DNA from 3 places in the Siminovitchia jepli genome. Region 3 is predicted to be linked to each of the others. Evidence: predicted binding sites of a transcription regulator. Region 3 holds the regulator's gene; each other region holds the start of a gene.
The links. Region 3 encodes Rex, which represses fermentation and respiration genes when NADH is low (regulators of the CRP and FNR family bind a similar motif). Its sites were predicted from a motif close to TTGTGAAATATTTCACAA; they were not measured.
Positions count from the first base shown of each region.

Region 1: the regulator Rex is predicted to act here: its motif matches at 2,923-2,940, upstream of AB1L08_RS15845 (cytochrome C oxidase subunit II).
Region 2: the regulator Rex is predicted to act here: its motif matches at 3,002-3,019, upstream of AB1L08_RS11385 (AtpZ/AtpI family protein).

Region 1 covers NZ_JBFEGN010000056.1:17,971-23,512, forward strand. Annotated here, with positions in the region: gene AB1L08_RS15825 (hypothetical protein) at 1-483, opposite strand, end outside; gene AB1L08_RS15830 (NADPH-dependent FMN reductase) at 504-1,055, opposite strand; gene AB1L08_RS15835 (LLM class flavin-dependent oxidoreductase) at 1,089-2,102, opposite strand; gene AB1L08_RS15840 (DUF3870 domain-containing protein) at 2,385-2,696, opposite strand; gene AB1L08_RS15845 (cytochrome C oxidase subunit II) at 3,001-3,159, shown strand; gene AB1L08_RS15850 (cytochrome c oxidase subunit II) at 3,185-3,658, shown strand; gene AB1L08_RS15855 (b(o/a)3-type cytochrome-c oxidase subunit 1) at 3,655-5,307, shown strand; gene hprK (HPr(Ser) kinase/phosphatase) at 5,536-5,542, opposite strand, start outside.
Region 2 covers NZ_JBFEGN010000029.1:15,120-20,661, reverse strand. Annotated here, with positions in the region: gene AB1L08_RS11410 (F0F1 ATP synthase subunit delta) at 3-539, opposite strand; gene atpF (F0F1 ATP synthase subunit B) at 536-1,063, opposite strand; gene atpE (F0F1 ATP synthase subunit C) at 1,242-1,457, opposite strand; gene atpB (F0F1 ATP synthase subunit A) at 1,528-2,241, opposite strand; gene AB1L08_RS11390 (ATP synthase subunit I) at 2,247-2,639, opposite strand; gene AB1L08_RS11385 (AtpZ/AtpI family protein) at 2,643-2,864, opposite strand; gene wecB (non-hydrolyzing UDP-N-acetylglucosamine 2-epimerase) at 3,159-4,307, opposite strand; gene upp (uracil phosphoribosyltransferase) at 4,326-4,955, opposite strand; gene glyA (serine hydroxymethyltransferase) at 5,173-5,542, opposite strand, start outside.
Region 3 covers NZ_JBFEGN010000036.1:22,297-27,838, forward strand. Annotated here, with positions in the region: gene AB1L08_RS12700 (MsnO8 family LLM class oxidoreductase) at 1-870, opposite strand, end outside; gene AB1L08_RS12705 (YezD family protein) at 982-1,146, opposite strand; SAM riboswitch class I at 1,217-1,322, opposite strand; gene tatC (twin-arginine translocase subunit TatC) at 1,472-2,230, opposite strand; gene AB1L08_RS12715 (twin-arginine translocase TatA/TatE family subunit) at 2,246-2,425, opposite strand; gene AB1L08_RS12720 (redox-sensing transcriptional repressor Rex) at 2,489-3,151, opposite strand; gene moaC (cyclic pyranopterin monophosphate synthase MoaC) at 3,233-3,727, opposite strand; gene AB1L08_RS12730 (ABC-F family ATP-binding cassette domain-containing protein) at 3,852-5,542, shown strand, end outside.

The DNA of each region.
Region 1 (5,542 bases), on a different contig from region 3:
CTCACCAAATGCAAAAGTAATTTCACAGTACAGCGTCATGTCATAGTCCGATGTAAGAACCGACAATTGCTCTATATCATGTTCCTCTGGAATGGAAGGCGGCAGAGGCAGTTCAAAAGCAGTGATTCTGACCCTTTCTCGATGTTCTTTCTCAAAAGACGCCACCGTATCCAAATCTTCTTCAAGCAACTTCAGACATTCACGATAGCTTTCACTTTTGCGCCCCAATGCGGAGATAGAAAGCTCCCGATCGGAAAACGCGCCAACATATGGTTTCAGTTCTTGAATACTGGAGGCCGGATGAATATAGGACCCAAGCATCCAGCCATCGCTGCCTCTTAAATAAGCCGCGTAATTTTGAACCGCTTCGTTTAAAGACAAACAGGCAGGAGGAAAAAGGCCGGCATAATCAATTAAATTCCTTAACAGCATTTCGGCGCTTTTACTTTGAACCATTTCATCTATCTTGTTCTGCAGTTCCAATCCCAAACCCTCCTTTTTTGCTAAACGATCTCTTTCTGATGCTGTAAATTTTGATGCATATAAACGAGTTCATCGGCCAAATCACGAATTCGGCTCATTACATCAGGGTCGGTGATTTCATTGTTTTCATTAAAATGTTCCCAATTTGCATACACATAGCTGGGAGCAACAAAAGATCGAAAGTAACCGGCAATTGGTTTTAATTGATTTTCAATCATTAAATAATGCTGGTTTGTTCCTCCATTTGCAACAAAACCCATCACTTTGCGGCGGAACATTTCCGGAGGAACAAGATCAAACAGATTCTTTAATGGAGCCGGGATGGATCCGTTAAAAACGGGGCTGCCAATCAGATAACAATCAGCGGCCATCACATGTTGGATCATTTTTTGGGTATCCCTGTTATATAAATCCGTTCTTCTGCCATCACAAAATTGCATATCGTAATCGCGTAAATCCAATAATGTGATGGTGACTTCCGGATATTTCTTTTTTACTTCATCCAAAACAGCTTTCACCAGAATGGACGTCTTGGCTCCCAATATCGTACCTGATATTCCAAGAAGCTTCATTTTGATGGATCTCCTTTCGAAAAGTTCGTTGTCTTACAAGGAAACCTTTTCTTTATTGGCCTTAAAGGCAGGCATTACCTTTTCTGCAACAAGCTCCATGGAATGGAGAACTTTATCATGCGGCAATCCGCCAAAATTCATCAGCATCATAATATGATCGCAACCTGCGTCCTGATATTTCTTTAAACGGTTAATCACATCTTCCGGAGAACCAATCAACAATTGTTCCCGTTCTTCAAGCTCTTCAAATTGTGCATCCCTGCCATATTGTCGTGTGTCCAAATAAAGGTTTACATGCTCCTTTGCAATGACTTCCGCTTCCTCCCGTGTTTCAGCGACAAATGTATGGACCGCAAGCGGTATGTTTATTTTCTTCTCATCATGGCCGGCTTCGCGATAAGCCTTTTTGTAATTATCAATAATCTGTTTCAACTCCTGAATGGAGCTGCTTGCCACGTAAGGAACCCCCATTATGCTATATCCCATCTTCCCGACAAATTCAGAACCCCTTGGACTCAAAGCACCTATCCATGTAGGAACTTCTTTTTGCTTGGGCAAGACCTCCAATTTTACATCATAAAATTGAAAGTATTCCCCTTCATGGGAAAATTTTTCTCCAGTCCAAGCTTTTTCTATAACTGCCAGCGCATCGTTAAACCGAAAAGCTTTATCTTTACCGTTGATATTAAATCCGGCAAACTCATGTGGCAAATACCCACTGCCCAATCCAAGGTTTAAGCGTCCATTGCTTAAAACATCCAATAATGCATAATCTTCAGCTACTTGAATCGGGTTTTTAAATGGTAACGTAACAATAGATACACCCAAGCGAATATTTTTTGTCCTTTCTGCTGCCACCGACAACAGCATTTGAGGAGTTGTTAAAATGCCATACTCACTAAAATGATGTTCTGCGAACCAGACGGAATTGTAGCCAAGCTCATCCGCCCGTTCAGTCTGCTCCAATACTTCATACAGCATCTGCTCATGCGTCCGGTTAATTTTTTTCTTGTAATTGTCAAAAACTGTAAATAAACCAAATTCCATATAAAACCCTCCTACAAAGAAATAATTTGAAATAAAAAAGCCAGTAGTAAAGGAACACACTTTACGGCTATTAGCCTGTTAAATGGTGTTTCCTAAACTACTGGCTTGTTATCTACTTGCATGGAGTGGGATTTGTATCCCTTCCACGTAGATAATCCAGTCTTGTTTATTTAATTAAGCGCTTACATTTAATAGTGTACTTCATATACTTTTGGAATTCAAGTATTTATTCAAAATATTACATAATTGATATAGCCAATGCACTTAACATGATGTCGGGAATTACTTCATATCGTGGTAACGTTCGTAAGCAGCTATGACGGATTGAATGACGGCTCGCTGTCCTGGAATAAGAAACTTTTCTTCCAGCTCTTTAATGATTGCTTCGACACCATTTTTAATACATTTTCCACGAACCAATGACGAAATAAATTCATTTGTCATATCTAAAATAAAAGTAAAAGAGGCATCAACAATTATATCCGTTGTTTTATCAATAATCAGAATGCACCCAATTACCTTCTGCGTTTCATATACCGGAGTACCTTTCGGAAACTGTGCAAAACCGGCAACTAATACATGATCCTTTTTCATATTCAATGTAAATCTCCTCTCTTTGGGAAATTTTCAAACTATTAATCTATACTTAGATTATATAATCAATGAATTATTCGTCAACAAAGCTTTGATGGCGTGTATTTGATTGTCCCCAATTGCTTTGAATAAATTCAATTTAAATCAGTTATCCGCCGAAACTGCGGGTCTTTTTTTATGTCCAAAATTTGAAGGGATTATGAAGGTCATGTGAAATCGATATGAAGTGTGACTTATGTCACAGAGAGGTGCATCTGGCGGGAGTACGATGGAATTAGAAAAAAGAACGGGGAGGGTGTTTGCGATGGAATTAGAAAAAAGAACGACAGAGAGTGTAAACATGGCAAAGGAGCACCATCATTCGGAACCAAATTTAAAAGGAACGCTTGTCAGTGTGTTGGGTGTCGGGATCATCATTATCGTGATGTGGTTTGCTACGTATTTATTATATGCTGCGAGATAAAAAAAGAAAAAGTAGGTGAAAGTTCATGCATTTTCACAAGTTCGAAAAGATCTGGTTGGTTTTCGGGACATTATCGCTCGCGGTTTTCTTGACGATTGTTGGCGTAACCGCTTTTGCCCATGGGCATACGCCCGCCGGGGGGATGGATGTGATCGACCCGGAGAAGGTGACCGAGACGCCGCCCTTTGATAAGCCGGGTGTCAGACAGCTCGATGATGACACTTATGAAGCGGTGATCATCAGCCAAACATTTGGCTATCTTCCGGCCAAAATCAGAGTTCCGGCAGGAAAAGAAATTATATTTACATTAACAAGTACGGATGTTGTGCACAGTTTTACGATTGATAATACGAAAGTAAACATGATGGCTGTACCGGGAAGGATTACACACAAAAGCTATACATTTGAAAAAGCCGGAAAGTACCTGGTCCTTTGCAACGAATATTGCGGGGCAGGCCATCATATGATGTCAACCGAAATCGAGGTGTATGAACCATGATCTCTGTACAAGATCGAAAACTGGCATTATGGAACGTAAAAGTGGCTTATATCGCATTTATCATCGGAACGTTTTGCGGGCTGCTTCAAGTGTTTGTCCGCAACGACTCACTGGAGCTTCCAAAATGGCTTGACTACTATCAAATCCTGACTGCTCACGGCGTGTTGCTGGCACTTATTTTTACAACCTTTTTCATTTTCGCCTTTTTGATTGCAGGGATGAGCAAGACATTGGGAAGCTTCGGTCCGAAAGTAAGCCGCACTGCCTGGCTGGGACTGATTGTAACGACAATCGGAACTGTTATGGCAACCGTCATGATTATTTCCGGAAAAGCGTCTGTCCTGTATACTTTTTACGCTCCTTTGAAAGCGAGCGGCTGGTTTTACGTCGGGCTGGCACTGTTTGTGATTGGAACATGGCTAACAAGTTTTGCATTGATGGGACACTATGTGGCATGGAAAAAAAGAAACAAAGGACAATTCAGCCCCCTGTTTGCCTTTATGACGATGGCCACTCTGCTATTATGGATTATCGCCTGCCTGGGCGTCGTCGCAACGGTTGTGTTCCAATACATTCCCTGGTCGTTTGGCTGGGTCGATACGATCAACGTTGAATTGAGCCGTTCCCTGTTCTGGTATTTTGGACACCCGCTCGTTTACTTTTGGCTCTTGCCTGCTTACATTGCCTGGTATACGGTTATACCGAAAATTGTCGGGACAGATGTATTCAGCGATTCCCTGGCACGCTTCTCGTTTATCTTGTTTATTCTCTTTTCATTCCCGGTCGGTTTCCATCACCAGTTGACGGAACCTGGAATTGAAAGCTTTTGGAAATTCCTGCAAGTCATTTTAACATTTATGGTTGTAATTCCGACCTTGATGACCGCCTTTTCCATGTTTGCAACGTTTGAAATTTCCGGAAGAAAAAAAGGCGGAACCGGATTGTTTGGCTGGTTTAGAAAACTTCCGTGGAAAGATATTCGTTTTACATCCATTTTTATCGCCATGTTGTTCTTCATTCCTGGAGGAGCTACCGGAATTATTAACGCGAGCTTCCAATTGAACGAGCTTGTGCACAATACGCTTTGGGTTGTAGGCCATTTCCACATTACGGTTGGAACACCGGTCGCCATGACGTTCATGGGCGTGACCTTTTGGCTCATTCCGTATTTGACGGGGAGGCAATTTCCCAAGCATATGCAAAAACTGGCCTTTATCCAGGTCATTTCCTGGGCGGTCGGCATGACGCTCATGTCTACAGCACAGCATTTATTGGGGCTCCTTGGAGCACCAAGAAGAACAGCCTACGCCGGCTATAACGGCAATGAATCTGCCCTTGACTGGTTCCAGGGATTGCTTTCCAACCACGTCACCATGGCTGTTGGAGGAACGATTTTATTCCTGTCAGCCATTCTGATGGTCTACATCGTTGCCAACCTGATGTTTGTGGCCCCCAAGGCCGAAAAAGAAAGTGAACTTGTCGAGTTTCCGATTGCAAACAGCGACACATCGCACACCGCAAAGTATTTGGAAAACTGGGGAATCTGGGTCGGAGTCGCCTTGGCGCTCATCGTCCTGGCGTATGCCGTGCCGCTTGCCGACATGATCCAGCACGCACCCCCGGGTTCAAGAGGGTTTATTACTTGGTAGGAGTTGATCAATATGTTTCTGGCCGTATTCTCTATGCTTATCGTTGCTGCTGCAGTCATGATCATATCTGTCGAAATAAAAGAAGATGCTTAGGGGAGAATATTGAGGCTGATTAGTGCCTGCACCGCTTTTACATGACTAATTCGAATTTGGTTCTGAGCGGTTTGCAAAATAATTTCATATAGGAGAAAAAATAGACGGGGATGTCAGATGAATCCTCGTCTATTTTCATTTT
Region 2 (5,542 bases), on a different contig from region 3:
TATTAACTGATTAACGTGCGTTCAAGCCGGCTGAGTTTTCCTTTAAGACTTCCATCAAAGATTCTGTTTCCGATACGCACCTTAACGCCTCCAAGCAAATTGGAGTCGACAATATTTTCAATATTCAATGTAGTTTTGCCCACTTTTGGCGCAAAAGCTTCAGAAATGGCTTTTGTTTCATCCGCCGTCAGCGGACGTACGGAATAAACCACAGCTTCTGCAATTCCGCGCCCTTCATTCAGCAAATCGATAAAAGCTTCGGCCACTTCGGGAATAATGTCTTCCCTGTGCCGGTCGGTCAAAAGCATCAACGTGTTCATGACAGGCGCTGACGCATTTTGAAAAACGTTCTTGATAAGGTCTCTCTTTTCTCTTGCCGAAAGTTTCGGTGACTGCAAAAGTCGGATAAAGCCCGGATTTTGCGTAAGCACCTTTTTTATCGTGCGCAACTCTTCATCGAATTTGTCCGTGAGATTTTGTTCTTTGGCCAATTGAAAAAGAGCCAGTGCATACCGCTGTGCAACGACAGGATTGCTCATTGATCCTCGCCTGCTCTTTCGATATACTCATTGATCAGTTTTTCCTGGTCTTCAGCACTCAATTCTTTTTCAATAACTTTTGATGCAATCATGACAGACAATGAAGCAACCTGTTCACGAAGTGCAGCAACTGCATTTTCTTTTTGCTGTTCGATTTCCAATCGTGCAGTTTCCTTCAAACGGCCTGCTTCTTGGCGGGCTGCATCCATCATTTCCTGCCGCTGGATTTCAGCTTGCTTCTTTGCATTTTCGATCATGTTTTGCGCTTCTTGACGCGCTTCTTTCAATAATGCTTTCTGCTCTTCAAACAATTTATTTGCTTCTGCACGGCTCTTTTCAGCCGATTCAATTTCATTGGCAATATGTTCTTCCCTTTGCCTCATGATACCCATCAAAGGTCCCCAGGCAAATTTTTTCAAAAGCACCAATAAAATGATCATCATGAGAAGCTGAAAAATAATATCGCCGCCGTTAAAATGGACTCCCGCGATTTGTGCTCCCAGTACAAAGCTGCTCTCTAACAAGCCCGCTCCACTCCTTTCAAGCTCCTTTATTCTAATTCAAATCGGACTCGTGCCGATGAAAGGTCAATAGTAAAAAACATGTATCACCGAACGGCTGGCGGGGATTTGTTTCACTGCCCCTATATCTTCTTAAAAAATGGCGAAGTTGTTTTTCTTCGCCATTTCGAAAATTGCCAGTTTATACTCTTCCTTGAACCATAAATGCGATAACAACCGCGATGATTGGAATCGCCTCAACCAACGCAACCCCGATAAACATAGTGGTTTGGAGCATGCCGCGTGCTTCCGGCTGACGTGCAATCCCTTCAACTGTACGAGATACGATCAATCCGTTACCAATACCTGCTCCCAGAGCGGCCAAGCCAATTGCAATTGCTGCTGCTAACATTCCCATTATAAATTTCCTCCTTAAATATATAAAAAGTGGTTATTTCGGTTTGTCCATAAATTATGAACATAATATATTAATGGTCTTCGCTCACTTTGTGGGCAAGGTAGACCATCGTTAACATTGTAAAAATAAACGCTTGTATTGCCCCGATAAAGATGGAGAATCCCATCCATGCCAATGTCGGGATAGCTGCTGCAATCCAGCCGACAGCACCTTTTGCCGCAAGCACTCCCGCAAGAAGGCCCAACAAAATTTCACCAGCAAAAATATTACCGTAAAGACGAAGCCCCAACGTTAAGGTGTTGGCAAATTCTTCGATGATTTTAAGCGGAAGCAAGAACCACATTGGCTGTACAAAACCTTTTAGGTATCCGCCAAAGCCTTTTTGTTTGATGCCATAATAGTGGGACAACGCGACGACCATTGTTGCCAACGTTAATGTAATAATGGGATCGGCCGTCGGAGACTTCCACCACAATTCATCATTGACAACGACTGAAAAAGGCAAACCAAGCATGTTGGAAACAAATATATATAAAATCAGCGTAACGCCCAGCACATGAAAATGACCGCCGGTTTTCCAGTCCATGTTGCTTTTTACAATTCCTTTAACAAAGTCAAAGACCCATTCCATAAAGTTTTGCATGCCTGTCGGTTTCATGGCCAGTCTCCGCGTTCCGATTAGTGCAAGGAGAAATACGATAACCGAAGCCACGGTGATCATCAGGACATTTCCCATATTAAAATATAATCCAAATATTTCTCTAATTGGTGCTTCATGATTCATACGATTCACCTCTCTTCCCGCTGCTTGTCTTTTCTAAAAATGAAGGAGATTAAAGCATCTATCATAATGACAATGTAAGATGTCATTAATCCAATCACCACGCTGATCAAATGGAAGGTCGACGGATAATTCATCGCAATCAAAACTGCAAAAACAGCGGCAGCCATCCGCGATAATGTGCCCAAAGAGCGCACCTTTTTCCCCTCTGAAACAGCTTCTCCGAGCTTGTGTGTCCTGAGAACCATCGTCCATAGGTTAAAAAGGCTGATAACTGTACCGAGGATTAATCCCATAAAAATAGATTGGCGTTCAGTGAATCCCCAACCCAATACAAAAATTGCCAACAGGTACAGTATGTACTTTCGATGCCTATTAAATAACTGCTGGAGGTCATCCATGTATTAGTCCTCCGAAGAGAATTGTCGGATCGTGTATATAAGTGCCATAACACCGGCAGCCAGGCCGAAAAAGAGGCCAATCACCAAAAAGAGCGGCTCTTTGCCGGTTATTTTGTCAAGCCAATTCCCTGCAAAAATACCAATTAAAATCGACCCTGCCAATTGTGCCAGAATGGCAGAATAAAGTGCCATCCCATAAAGCGGATGACGATTTTTCCTATTCATAAAGCATCCCTGCCTGATTGTTTTGGCGCTCTTTCACCAATTGGCGACCGGTATTTCGCATGAAAAAGATATATCATAACTTCCCTTCATATCCTTTGTTAGCATACAATAGGCATATGTCAATGTCAACGAGTTTACTGTGAATTTCATAACAAACTATTTGGCCTTTCGGGCTTTGTCACAAAATCATCAAAATTCCTCTAATATATGGATTGAACGTACTTTTTTGGTAAAAAAATTGGCCAGAAACAGAATCAAACGCCATGCAAAAAGGGGACGTTCTGCCCCCCTGCTTTAAGATATCACAAATGGTTTTGGACGATCTTTTTTGATGTGAAAATGATAGGCAATGGCATCGGCAATCCTGCCGGAAGCCTTTCCGTCTCCATACGGGTTGTTCGCCTTGGCCATTTTTGAATACTTTTCCTTGTCTGTCAAAAGTTCTGTTGCAAGGCGGTAAATTGTTTCTTCATCCGTACCGGCCAGCTTTAACGTTCCGGCATCAATTCCTTCCGGCCTTTCGGTTGTGTTACGCAGAACAAGTACCGGGACGCCAAGCGACGGGGCTTCTTCCTGCACTCCTCCGGAGTCTGTCAGGATGATGTGTGCCCTGTTGGCAAAGTTATGGAAATCAATGACATCAAGCGGCTCTATCAGATGGATCCTTGGATCATTCCCCAGTATTTCGGAAGCAATTTCCCTTACAACGGGATTCATGTGAACAGGATAAACAACCTGAGTATCCGGATGCTCTCTGATAATTCTCCTAATGGCCAGAAACATGTTCCTCATCGGCTTTCCCACGTTTTCCCTGCGATGGGCTGTCAGCAAAATAAGCCGGTCATTACCCACAAGATCGAGCGTCCTATGGCGGTAGCCCGATTGAACCGTTGTTTTCAGCGCATCAATCACCGTATTTCCGGTTATAAAAATCGATTCTTCCCTTTTGCCTTCATTTAAGAGGTTGCGCGCCGCTTTTTCTGTCGGGGAAAAATGCAGGTCGGCAATGACACCCGTCAGTTGACGGTTCATTTCTTCCGGAAAGGGAGAATATTTGTTCCATGTTCTCAGTCCGGCCTCCACATGTCCGACTGATATTTGATTATAATAGGCTGCGAGACTTGCTGCAAAAGTTGTTGATGTATCTCCATGCACAAGCACAATATCCGGCCGGGTTGCTTTCATGACTTGGTCGAGTCCTTCAAGGGAGCGCGTTGTTACATCCGCCAATGTTTGCCGATCCCTCATGATATTCAAATCAAAATCGGGTTTTATCTTAAATATATCCAGCACTTGATCAAGCATTTGGCGGTGTTGGGCCGTAACCGCTGTATACGGCTCAAATTCTTCTTTCCTTTTATGAAGCTCTTGAACGAGCGGCGCCATTTTAATTGCTTCGGGCCTTGTTCCAAAGACGGATAATACTTTTATACGCCTGTCCATTAAAAGATCCCCTTATATCTACTTTGTGCCAAACAAGCGGTCTCCCGCATCTCCCAATCCGGGAACAATATATCCTTTTTCATTCAGTCTTTCGTCAAGCCCGGCAATATATATGTCCACGTCCGGATGGTCTTCTTCAATCGCTTTAATTCCTTCCGGTGCAGCAATAAGGCACATCAGCTTTATTTGCTTCGCTCCTCTTTTTTTCAGGGAACGGATTGCTTCGACAGCCGTTCCTCCCGTAGCGAGCATCGGATCAACGATAATAAAGAGCCTTTCTTTCACATCGCTCGGAAGCTTGATGTAGTACTCCACAGGCTTTAACGTTTCCGGATCCCGGTATAATCCCACGTGGCCTACTTTCGCAGCCGGAATCAGTTTTAAAATCCCATCCACCATGCCGATGCCGGCACGCAAAATCGGAACGATCCCTATTTTTTTCCCTGCCAAAACTTTGGATTTGGCTTTTCTGACGGGGGTCTCCACTTCTATTTCTTTCAGAGGCATATCCCTAGTAATTTCAAACGCCATCAAGGTGGCCACTTCATCGACAAGTTCCCGAAATTCTTTCGTTCCAGTGTTTTTATCCCGAATGTAGGTTAATTTGTGTTGAATGAGAGGATGGTCGATCACATGCACTCTGCCCATAAGATCTCTCCTTTGCTTTTTGTTGGAACAGAAAAGGGGAAAGCACGAACGATTTTCATGAGCATAAATCAGATCTGTTTTCCGCACTGGTCTGCATATCCCTGCTAATTTTACATAAAAGGGGTTCTTTCGGCAAGGGAAACAGAAGATCGTTCAGCCTGAAGATGGCTGACATGATAAAAAGCCTCCGGATCACTGCCGGAGGCTTTTTATGGGTTTATTCGTAAAGCGGGAAACGTGCCGTTAAAGTCTCTACCCGATTGCGCGCTTCATTCAATTTTGCTTCATCTTCATGGTTTTTAAGGACAAATGCAATGAGCGAAGCAATTTCTTCCATTTCATTTTTTCCGAAACCGCGTGAAGTCACAGCGGCTGTGCCAATTCGAATGCCGCTTGTTATGAATGGGCCTTCGGGATCATAAGGGATTGTATTTTTATTAACAGTAATCCCGACATCATCCAGAACCTTTTCCGCGATTTTGCCCGTTAAGCCGAGAGAGCGTACATCAAGGAGAAGCAAATGATTGTCCGTTCCGCCGGAAATCAGGTCAATGCCTTCTTTTTTTAAGCTTTTGCCCAATTGTTTG
Region 3 (5,542 bases):
CCCCTTTACTTGCTCGGGAGTTCCTGCAATCATATCTGCTTTATGCTCCTCCACTTCAAAAGCTTCCACTGCCTGCTTCTTAAAAGCTTCCACCTGTTGATAGGACTGCACGGTCAATGTCCGGCCGCTTTCAATCGTTATTTTGTAAAGGCTGTGTTCAGCAGCGATCTGCTTTGCTTCTTTTTCGCAAGGTGCCGCAAAAACGGCAACGGCTGCCATAAAAGTGCCTTCCGGATACAGCTTGCGGTAAATACGGGAAGTTTGCGCCAATGATTCTTCACTGCCTACGAGAAACTTCGCAAATACAAAATGCACGCCCAGTTCCGCCGCAAGCCTGGCACTTGAAGCACTTCCGCCGAGCAGAAAAATTTCCGGTTTTACAGGCGGCTTTGGCAACGCTTCGATTCCGGAGAGCGGATGTGCTTCCTCCACGGAATGATCCAACAGCTTTTTTAAAAAAGTAAGCCGTTCTTCAAAATGGATTCCATCATGTTGAGTACCGTGCTGCAGTGCTTTTGTAGAAAGCGGCAGTCCGCCGGGCGACTTTCCAACCCCAAGGTCTACCCGTCCCGGTGAAAGGGTGGATAAAACGTGAAAATTTTCCGCGACCTTAAAAGGGCTGTAATGCTGGAGCATAACGCCCCCCGATCCAACCTGAATGGCGTTTGTCCTGGCGAGTAAGTGTGAAATTAACACCTCGGGTGATGAGCCCGCTACGTCCCCCATATGATGATGTTCGGCCACCCAGAAACGGGCATAACCCCATTGTTCCGCTTTTTGGGCAAGCCTTATTGTATCCTGCAAGGCATCAAATGCCGTTTTCTCTGGAAAAACCGGGCTTTGATCAAGAATTCCAAGCTTAAAACTCATGTACTTTCTGCCTCCTCTTTTCATGAAAAAAAGCATCCTCCCCATTCATCATCATTGAGAAAGATGCCTTTAGTTGTCTAATCGGCCGCCATATTCATTTGTCTGCTTTCATCATTGGGCTTTCCTCTGCTTCCCCTTTGCCTTGTACCGCTTTTTCTCAGTCGCATCAATTTGTGTGATTTCTCCATCGTGTACCGTAATGACCAACGAACCATATTCAATCTTTTTCAACGCTGAAACAATGTCCTCAATTGTATTTGTTTCAACCTTTGCCATTTCCACCCCTCCATTAAAAAAACCCCTTCTTACACAATAAGAAGAGGTTTTGGTTTAACATTTTGTTCTCTTCTTATCTTTCAGGCTTGCAAAAAGCCTGCTGGAATTGGCACAGTACCGGACGGTCTGTTGCCGAGGCTTCAAAGGGCCAGTCCCTCCACCTCTCTGGATAAGAAATCAATTATTCAGTTGAGTACGTCTGCTTTGGCGTATTTATATCCTATCCCACAAAAAATTTTCTGTCAAGGATGAATTTTACATTTTTACAACTAAACCCATAAGTTCAGTGCGTTTTTTATTCAAAAAAAAAGCACCCTGGATGCTTTTATGGCTCATGATTGATTTCTAGATCCTGCTCCTCTTCGGCAGCCTGCATTTTTTTATAGCCGATTTTTGAAATCCAAATGCTGATTTCATACAAAATGAGCAATGGCACGGTTACCATCATATGTGAAATTAAATCTGGAGGCGTAATAAACGCTGCGATCACCAACAAAATAAAGTAGGCATATTTTCTCACCCGCACTAAAAACATCGGTGTCACAATACCCAGCCTTGTCAAAAACAAAACGACGACCGGAAGTTGGAACAAAATTCCGAAAGGAATGGTTATTTGAAAAAGAAACTGAAAATATTCATTAATGCCAATTGTCGTCTGGATTTCCATGTTGCTTGATAAGCCAAGCATAAACCGGATTACAAACGGAAACAGAATAAAATAAGAAAAAAGGACGCCTGCTAAAAACAGCATAACGGAGACCGGTATATAGCTGAGCGTTGCCTTCCGTTCCTTCTCCAAAAGCCCCGGACTGATAAAGGCCCACAATTGATACAAGATGACGGGGGAAGTGAAAATAAACGCCAGCACAAACGTCATTTGCATAAATACTTTAAACGGATCCGTTACCCGGAACGCATTCATCGTAATGTCCTGGGCAGCACTTGCATGCTGGAGCAGTTTGATAAGCGGCTGTGATATAAAAAAGCTGACGATGACAGCCAACACAAAGAAAACGACTATAATGACAAGCCGTTTTCGCAATTCCTCTATATGATCGATGATCGTCATTTCTTTTTGACTCATAGTTTGTCCATCCTATCAAAGATCGCCGTCTTTTTTCTTGTCCTTTTCATCATCTTCCGCCAAACCTTTCGTCGCGTTTTTAAATTCACGCAACGTGTTGCCCGCAGCCTTACCAAGTTCCGGCAACTTCTTCGGCCCGAAGATCAATAAAGCGACAAGTCCAATCAAAATTATACTTCCTGCACCTGGACTCACTGCGGCCACCTCCTTATAGTTTTATTTTAATGGAAACCCGTCCTTTTAGCTATTAAAAAACGTTTATGGTTGTGAAAATTCCGTGTCATCAAGAGGATAATGTTTCAAAAAGTAAATGAGTGACTGCAGTTCCACCGCCAAATCAATATGATGGACACGGATTGACTCCGGTACGTTCAGCCTTGCAGGGGTGAAATTCAGTATCCCCTTCACACCCGTATGTTTAATCCGGTCCGTAATGGACTGGGCGGCACTTGCCGGTACAGTCAATATAACAACGGCCACTTCTTCTTTGCCCAACCTCTCTTCAAGCTCAGCCAAATCATAAATCGGAACATTTCTGATCTCTTTCCCGATTTTGTTTTGGTCGACATCGAATGCCATTTCGATTTTTGTATTGTTGTTTTTCAAGAAATTATAATTCAAAAAAGCCGTTCCCAAATTTCCTACACCAATTAACGCAACTTTCGTCACCTCATCCTGGTCAAGCGTCTTGCGAAAAAATGACAGCAAGTAATTTACATTATACCCATATCCTTTTTTTCCAAGCGCGCCAAAATAAGAAAAGTCCCGCCGAATGGTAGCGGAATCGACTTTCACCGCTTCACTCAATTCGGCCGAGGATACGCGCTGCTTCCCTGATGCGTGTAAATTTTTCAAAAATCTGTAGTATAGCGGGAGCCGCTTTGCAGTTGCCTGCGGTATTTTTAATGTTTCCTCATTCATATTCAATCCTCCATGCCAAGAAAGAAAAAGCACTTCAATTCTTCAGTTTCATGGGTTCCACGCACAGAAACGAAAAAACCCTTATTCCGTTTCACGATGATAATCTTTACTGGATACTCCGCCCGTTTTTTCCATTAAAAAAGTTGGTCCGATCACCATTCCCTTATCCACAGCCTTGCACATATCGTAAACAGTGAGAGCAGCTGCCGAAACAGCGGTCAATGCTTCCATCTCCACTCCCGTATTTCCGATTGTCTTAACTTCAGCAGTTATTTCCAAGATTTTATTATTCTCAGATCCTTCCTTCCAATCGAAAGAAAAGTTGATTCCTTTAATCGGGATCGGATGGCACATCGGGATGATTTCCCATGTTTTTTTCGCGGCCATAATCCCGGCTACTTGCGCAACCGCAAGGACGTCGCCTTTTTTTACTTGCTGATTTGCAATCAGTTCGTAAATATGGTCGTTCACTTCAATGCTCGAACGGGCAACAGCAGTGCGGACTGTTTCCGGTTTTCCGCTCACATCCACCATTTTTGCCCTGCCTTCCTTGTTAAAGTGCGTTAATTTATCCACGGCCAAACACCTCTTTATCATTCTACACTATTTCGTGTATACTGTCTGTCTTTGCAGCGCAAAAAATCCGATTGTCAAATATCGTTAACATACGATACACTGTCTATAATTAGGGGTGGAAAATATGCTATTACTTCAAGTTCAGCAGCTTTCAAAGTATTTTGGGGCTGATATGGTCCTTTCAAATATAAAATTGGAAATCCGCGAAGGGGATCGGACAGCCCTTGTCGGAAGAAATGGCGCCGGGAAATCTACCTTGTTAAAAATCATCGCCGGAGAATTGTCACATGATTCCGGCCAGGTCATTAAACCGAAAGATTTGACGATCGGGTATTTGGAGCAGCATACAGGCTTGGAATCAGAATTAACGATTTGGGAAGAAATGCTTTCCGTATTCACGAAAGTCCGGACAATGGAAAATGAACTGCGGCAAATCGAACAAAGGCTTTCCGATCCTGCTAATTATGAACAAGAAGGGACCTATAAACGGCTACTGGAAGAATACGACGGGCTCCAGGAGCAGTTTAACGAAATCGGCGGCTATCAATATGAATCGGATATCCGGTCTGTCCTTCATGGCTTCCAATTTTACGAAGAAGACTATCATACGAATATTGCCTGGCTTAGCGGCGGGCAAAAAACGCGCCTGGCACTTGCCAAATTGTTGTTGGCCAAGCCGGACCTGCTCATTTTGGATGAGCCGACAAACCATCTCGATATCGAAACGATGGCCTGGCTTGAAAAATATTTGCAACATTATCCGGGGGCCCTTCTCATCGTTTCCCATGACCGCTATTTTCTCGATCAAATTGTCACACAAGTGTACGAGCTGTCCCGAACGGAAATTTCGGTCTATCACGGCAACTACAGCAAATATCTCGAGCAAAAAGCCGAGAGATATGAACGTGAAATGAAGCTTTATGAAAAACAGCAAGGCGAAATTGCCAAACTGCAGGATTTCATCCAGCGCAATCTGGCACGGGCGTCCACGACCAAACGCGCACAAAGCAGGCGCCGCCAATTGGAAAAAATGAACATCATGGACCGTCCCGAGGGAGACGAAAAATCCGCTTCTTTTTCATTTTTGATTAAGAAGCAAAGCGGGAATGACGTATTGTCCGTTTCGGGCGCAAGCATCGGCTACGAGGGACAGCCGTTGGCTGCGCATATAAATTTAAGGCTTTCCCGTGGCGACAGCGTTGCTCTTGTCGGTCCAAACGGAATCGGCAAATCTACATTGTTAAAATCGATCATAAAAAAAATTCCCTTCCTGTCCGGGGAAATTCAATATGGGGCAAACGTTCAATTCGGTTATTACGACCAGGAACAAGCCAGCCTGTCATCCAATCGAACCGTTTTACAAGAATTATGGGATCGCTATCCGCTGATTAATGAAAAAGAAGTCAGATCGGTCCTTGGCAATTTTTTATTTACCCAGGATGATGTATTAAAAACCGTTTCCTCATTGAGCGGAGGAGAAAAAGCACGCCTGGCTCTCGCCATTTTGATGCTTGAAAAGGCGAATGTCCTCATTCTTGATGAACCGACGAACCACTTGGACTTGGACAGTAAAGAAGTGTTGGAAAACGCCCTTGTGGATTACCCGGGAACGATCTTATTCGTTTCCCATGACCGCTATTTTATTAACAGGATTGCTACAAAGGTCGTCGAGTTGTCCACAGAAGGAACAAAAGAATTTCTCGGCGACTATGATTACTATGTTAATAAAAAGGCGGAAGTAGCGGAGCTTAAACAGCTCAATCAGCCAGAATCAAAACCAAAACAGGCAGATAGCAAGAGCTCGTATGAGCTTGA